2 linked regions of the Silvibacterium dinghuense genome follow. Each later gene encodes a partner of the first gene's protein in a complex. Links are inferred from orthologs where the notes say so. Each region holds a gene or a part of one and is shown on either strand. Other genes may lie near its edges.

The links.
Region 2: the proteins of xseA (region 1) and xseB are in contact, whole or in part, in a cryo-EM structure (PDB 8TXR), measured with the Escherichia coli proteins. The link is inferred for Silvibacterium dinghuense from one-to-one orthologs.

What each region holds. Positions count from the first base shown.
Region 1 is NZ_SDMK01000002.1:1,080,098-1,083,234, reverse strand. What follows is about bases 315-3,134. They hold xseA (exodeoxyribonuclease VII large subunit), read right to left. Parts: upstream 2,523-3,134; coding sequence 1,107-2,522; downstream 315-1,106. Other genes in these bases: ESZ00_RS13685 (potassium channel family protein), read left to right, coding at 2,891-3,134; ESZ00_RS13690 (DUF2905 domain-containing protein), read right to left, coding at 2,576-2,800; glmM (phosphoglucosamine mutase), read right to left, coding at 315-1,110. In the rest of the region: more of glmM, read right to left, coding at 1-314; more of ESZ00_RS13685, read left to right, coding at 3,135-3,137. UniProt on the Escherichia coli protein: Bidirectionally degrades single-stranded DNA into large acid-insoluble oligonucleotides, which are then degraded further into small acid-soluble oligonucleotides.
Region 2 is NZ_SDMK01000002.1:196,142-199,362, reverse strand. The notes cover bases 246-3,149. They hold xseB (exodeoxyribonuclease VII small subunit), read left to right. Parts: upstream 246-1,534; coding sequence 1,535-1,765; downstream 1,766-3,149. Other genes in these bases: ESZ00_RS10080 (lysophospholipid acyltransferase family protein), read right to left, coding at 2,823-3,149; lpxD (UDP-3-O-(3-hydroxymyristoyl)glucosamine N-acyltransferase), read right to left, coding at 1,809-2,807; ESZ00_RS10095 (bifunctional homocysteine S-methyltransferase/methylenetetrahydrofolate reductase), read left to right, coding at 246-1,526. Outside these bases: more of ESZ00_RS10095, read left to right, coding at 1-245; more of ESZ00_RS10080, read right to left, coding at 3,150-3,221. UniProt on the Escherichia coli protein: Bidirectionally degrades single-stranded DNA into large acid-insoluble oligonucleotides, which are then degraded further into small acid-soluble oligonucleotides.

The sequences.
Region 1 (3,137 bases):
AACCTTCAGGTCGCCGATCAGCTCGTGCAGCGGCTTGCCGCTCCTGCGCACGACATCGAGCACCACCAGCGCGGTCAGCAGGCCGTCGCCCGTTGTCGCCAGGTGAGGGAAGAGGATGTGCCCCGACTGCTCGCCGCCGAGTGATGCGCCCACGTTCTGCATCCGCTCGAGCACATACTTGTCGCCCACCGGAGCACGCAGCATCGCAATCGCATCCCGCCGTAGCGCAGCTTCGAGCCCCATGTTCGACATTGTCGTGGCGACGACCGTGTCCTTCTGCAGCAGGCCGCGTGCCTTCAGATCCCGCGCCGCCAGCAGCAGTACCCCATCGCCATTCACCACGTTGCCATTTGCATCGGCGAAGAGTGCGCGATCCGCATCGCCGTCAAAGGTCACACCGAGGTCCGCTCCCTGGGCCTTCGTTTCTGCGGCAACCGTCTTTGGATGCAGCGCGCCGCAATCGTCATTGATGTTCCGGCCATCGGGTTGTGCGTGCGTCAGCACAGCTTTGCCACCCAGCCGCGCAAACAACTCCGGCGCCAGTGCCGAAGCTGCGCCATTCGCGCAATCCAGCACGATCTTCATCTCACCGAGCGCAAGCCCCGGCACGGAGGAGAGCAGAAAATCTTCATACTCTTTGCGATACTCTGCTTTCACAGCTGGAGCCTTCAGCGCTGCAACATGCGGAGCCGTAACCGACTCCAGCTGGCGGAAGATCTCGTCTTCGATGCGTAGCTCCACCTCGTCCGCTAATTTGTAACCATCACCGCCAAAAACCTTGATGCCGTTGTCATGCCACGGATTATGCGAAGCCGAAATCACCACACCTGCCGCGAATCCATGCTTGCGCGCAAGGAAGGCGACTGCCGGCGTCGTGATTACTCCCGCGCTCTCGACATGCGCGCCCCCCTGGAGCAGCCCTGCCGTCAGTGTCGCCGCGATCCACTCGCTCGACTCGCGCGTGTCCATGCCGAGGATTACCGTTGGACGATCGGCCACCGGCTTCAGCTGATGCGCCAGTGCCACACCCACGGCGAAGATCGTGCGTGCATCGAGCGGAGCCTCACCCGCTACTGCGCGAATTCCATCCGTACCAAAAAGCTTTCTCATTCCTTCGTCGTGTCCTCTGAAGTCGTAATCACACGGCTTTCCACCGTGCCCTGCGCCAGCCGTGTGCGCAACGTCTGTCCCGGCTGTGCTTCGCTCGAGGAGCGCAGCAACCTTCCCTGATCGTCATATACCAGCGCATAGCCACGCTCCAGCACACCGAGCGGTGAGAGTGAATGCAGCATGCGTTCGAGCGCTTCTACCCTCGCCCGCCTGCGCTGCAGCTCGGCTTGTTGTGCCTGCATGAGTCGTCCACCCAGCGCGTCCAGCTGTCCGGCTGTCAGGCGTAGACGATGCCGTACATCGTGTCGCATCAGGCTCTCGGTCATCTGCTGCCAGCGCATTGCCTCGTGCTGTAGTCTGCGCCCCATGTGCGTCTGCAGGCGCAGCATCAGCTCGTCGATGCGCTGCTGGCGGCGCTGCAGTGCATCCTCAAATCGTGCCAGTGCTGCAGGTGCAGCGATACGCGAGAGCCGGTCGCGCGCACGCATCAGCGCGTAACGGGCCGCCCGCTGCAGGCGCAGCGAAAGCTCCTCCACCTGTTCTTCGATCCGATGCTGCGCCACAGTGATCAACTCCGCCGCGGCCGAAGGAGTTGGCGCGCGCAGGTCGGCGACAAAATCGGCAATGGTGAAGTCTGTCTCATGCCCGACGGCTGAAACCACTGGCAGTTCGGATGCCGCGATCACACGTGCGAGAGCCTCGGAGTTGAAGGCCATCAGGTCTTCGAGCGATCCGCCGCCGCGCGCGATGACGATTACATCCACCTCGCGCGACTGGTTGAAATAGCGAATTCCAGCGGCGACTTCCGCCGCCGCGCTGTCGCCCTGCACCAGCGCCGGATACAGCAACACCTTCAGCGCCCCATGCCGTCTACCGGCCACGTTGAGAAAGTCGCGGATCACTGCGCCCGTGGGCGAGGTGATAATACCCACACAGTGCGGAAATGCCGGCAGTGGCTTCTTCCGCTCTTGATCGAAGAGCCCCTCGCGCTGCAGCTGTGCTTTCACCTGCTCGAAGGCCATCTGCAGCGAGCCCGCGCCCATAGGCTCAAGATGCTCGGCCACAATTTGCACCGATCCGCGCTGCTCATACACCGTCAGCCGCCCGCGCAGCAGCACCTGCAGCCCATCTTCCGGCCGGAAGCGCAGCAGCCCGGCCTGTCGGCGGAACATGACCACCGCCAACTGTGCGCCGTCATCTTTCAGGTTGAAATAGATATGGCCGGAAGCGGCGATCCGCAGATCGGAGATTTCACCCTCCACCCACAGGTCCTGGAAGCTGCGCTCCACTTCGGCGCGCAACTGGGCGGTCAGGCTGCTTACCTGCCAGACTCGCCGTTGTGGCGCCTGAGCCTCTTCGAAGCTGAATCCGAGCTGCGCTCTGCGGCGGCTCTGCTGTTCCGGTACTCCCACGACTTCCCAGTCTACATGCGCTCCCCATGCGTAAAACACAGCGCACAGCGGCGTTATCGCCGGAAGCGTGACAGCAGGTAGAAGACCAGTGACAACAGCACACTCAACAGAATCGACGTGCCGAGCGGAAAGTAGACGGCAACATTCCTTTTCCGCCACGCCAGGTCACCCGGGATATGTCCTGGCCGCATCCCCACGCGATCCAACAGATACACTAAGCCGCCGGCTACGATCAGCAGCACTCCCATTTTCACCAGCAGCCGTGCCAGCCCGTTCATCGCATATGCTCCGGGTTCAGACTCATCCTTTCCGCACCGCGATGACGTACACTGGCCCAGCGCCAACCTGCTCTGGCGGAGATCCTTCCCTTGCATATTCTTTTCTTCTTTGCCGGAATTACGTGCCTCGTCGCTGCGCTCTTTGACGCCTTTCAAACGGTCATCGTGCCGCGCCGTGCCGTCGGCCGCTTCCGCATCACGAACGTGCATTACGCGCTTACCTGGCGCCCATGGTCCACCATGGCCGGCCTTATCCGCGACGCGCGCCAGCGCGAGACCATGCTCAGCTATTACGGTCCACTTTCGCTTCTCCTGCTCATCTTTATCTGGGCTGCGG
Region 2 (3,221 bases), 880 kb from region 1 along the record:
CCAGTCTGGAAGAAGCCCGCGTTGCGTTCGCAGAGCAGATCCGCGGCCTCGTCGCAGGCGGCGTCGACATGCTTGCCATCGAGACGATCGTCGCGCTCAACGAGGCCGAGCAGGCCATTCTGGCGGCCAAAGAGGTTGCCCCGGATCTGCCCATCCTGGCGATGGTCAACGTCGACGACGAGGGTAACTGCCTCGATGGCACCTCGCCCGAAATCGCTGCTACCCGCCTCGCTGCCTGGGGTGCGGATATTGTCGGCTGCAACTGCAGCACCGGGCCGGCCACCATCCTCACCGCGCTGGAAAAGCTTGCCGCCGGAACCAGCCTGCCGCTGGCCGCGATGCCCAATGCCGGCATGCCTCGCGCCATCGACGGCCGCAACATCTATCTCTGCTCGCCGGAGTACATGGCCAGCTTTGCGCGTAAGTTCCTCAAAGCAGGCGCGCAGTTCATCGGCGGATGCTGCGGCACCACGCCCAACCACATCCGCGCCATGCGTGCCGCTCTGCGTGCCGCCGACGCGCAGAAGGTCAGCGTTCAGCCCACGGCGAAGGTCGAAATTGTCTCCGAGGTTGTTCCGCCGCCGCTCGCACAGCGCTCGAAGATCGGCCAGCTCATCCATGACGGCGCCTTTGTCACCATGGTCGAGATCGTCCCGCCGCGCGGCGTCGATGCCAGCCGTGAACTCGACGGCGCCGCCATGCTGGCCAGCCATGGCATCCACGCCATCAACGTGCCCGATTCGCCGCGCGCCTCTGCCCGCATGAGCGCGCAAAGCCTCTGCATCCAGATCCAGCAGAAAACAGGCATCGAGACGATCCTGCATTACACCTGCCGGGACCGGAATGTCCTCAGCATCCAGAGCGATCTCCTGGGCGCCTCGTCCATCGGCCTCAAAAACATCCTCTGCCTCACCGGCGATCCGCCTAAGCTCGGCAATTATCCCGATGCCACGGCGGTCTTCGATGTCGATGCGATCGGTCTCGTCAATATTGTCCAGCGCCTGAATCACGGCCTCGACATTGGCGGCAATCCCATCGGCTCATCCACGGGACTGACGATTGCCGTTGCTGCCAACCCAGGCGTGCCGGATATTGAAAACGAGATTCGCCGCTTCGCCTACAAGGTAGAGGCCGGAGCCGAATACGCCATCACGCAGCCGGTTTTCGATCTCCGCATCCTCGAAGCCTTCCTCAAGCGCATCGAGGGCTTCCGTATTCCCATCGTTGCCGGCATCTGGCCTCTCACCAGCCTGCGCAACGCCGAATTCATGAAGAACGACCTGCGCGTGAGCGTGCCGGACAGCATCCTGCTCCGCATGCAGCAGGCGGCGACACCCGACCTCGCCCGCGCCGAAGGCATCAAAATTGCGCAGGAGATGCTCGCCGCTACCATGCCGATGGTCCAGGGCGTGCAGGTCAGCGCTCCATTCGGACGCTATCCACTCGCTATTGAAGCCATCAAGGATGTTCTGCCAAAGCCGCAGTCCGTCGAAGAACTTCCGGCCGCGCAGGCCATCACCGCTTAGGAATCCCCATGGCAGCTTTTGAAGAATCGCTCAAGAAACTGGAAACGATCGTCGCGCAGCTCGAGCGCGGCGATCTTCCCCTCGAAGACTCCGTAAAAATCTTCGAAGAAGGCGTGCAGCTCTCTGCACTTTGCAAAAAGGAACTCGAAGAAGCGGAAGGTAAGGTCGAGATCCTCATGAAGCAGCGAGATGGCTCGATGAAGCGCGAGCCGTTTCCTTCGCTCGACACTCCTCGTTAAGCAAAAAACCAGCCATGGAAATGGCTGGCTTTTTGCTGCTGCATTATCCGCGGCTGAGCTTTGCCAGCGTCGCCAATTCCTTCAAGTATTGCTTTAAGGGGCGAGCGGGCCGTCCCCAGAAGACTACGCCCGCGCCCTTCACTTTCTTGTGCGTCAGCACACCCGAGCCGGAGCCGAGAATCACCTGCTCTCCCACCGTCGCGTGGTCGCCGATGCCCACCTGCCCGCCAACAATGGCATGATTGCCAATCTCGCTCGAGCCGGAGATGCCGGTCTGCGCAGCGATGACCACATGCTTCCCCACGCGCACGTTGTGACCGATGTGGACGAGGTTGTCGATCTTTACGCCTTTCTCCAGCCGCGTCTCTTCGAGCGCTCCGCGGTCCACGGTCGTGTTCGCGCCGATCTCGACGTCGTCCTCGATCACTAACCGCCCCTGCTGCGGAAACTGCGTATACGCCCCGGTCTCACGGTCGCGCACGTAGCCGAAGCCGTCACCGCCCAGCACCGCGCCGGCATGGATCACCACGCGATCCCCCATCTCTACGCCGGGATAAACCACAACCCGGGGATAGATCCGACACCCCTGGCCGACCTTCACTCCAGCACCCAGCACTGCGCCCGCGTCCACACGGCTGTCATCGCCCACTTTTACGCCGGCCTCGAGCACAGCATAAGCGCCGATGGAGACACGCCGACCAAGCACGACATCAGGCGCAATCACTGCGGTCGGATGTATACCCGCCGCTTCATCCTGTACGCGCAGCAGCCGTGCCGCCTGTGCAAAGGCAAGCTTGGGCTGAGGCGTCACCAGCAGTGTTTTTCCCGGGTTCTCCTCCGGAGCAATCTTCCGGGCCACAATCACTGCCAGCGCCGCCGAGGCCAGCGCCGCTTCGAGGGCTTCGGCATCTTCCGCAAAAACAAGGTCGCTTGCGCCGGCCCGCTTCGCACCCGCCACACCCGAGATGTGCAGTTCTTCCCTGCCTTCGGCGAAGCGCAGCTCCGTCTTCAGAACCTCTGCCAGTTGCACCAATCGCGTCATGCCATTCCTCGTTGTTTATCGCCGCGGATACAGCGTCGGCTCGCCTTCCGGCCGCGTCTTCCATCTACGATGCACCCACAGCCACTGGCTTGGGTATTGCCGTATGTAGCTTTCAATCACCGCCGTGCAGCGCGCCGTATTTTCGAGCGCATCACGCTCGGTGTCTCCAGTCTCGACCAGCTCGATCTCGGGACCGAAGCGCAGCACATACTTCTGCTCGCGCTCTTCCCAGAGCATGAAGCCGGGCAGAACTGCTGCGCCGGTTTTCTGAGCGACACGCGCCAATCCCGATGCCGTGCAAGCCATGTGCCCGAAGAAGGGCACGAAGACGCCCTGCGGCGGGGTCATATTCGTGTCCATCAGAATGCCCACCGTCTCACCGCGCCGCATCGCCGCGATCAGGCCGCGTGCGAA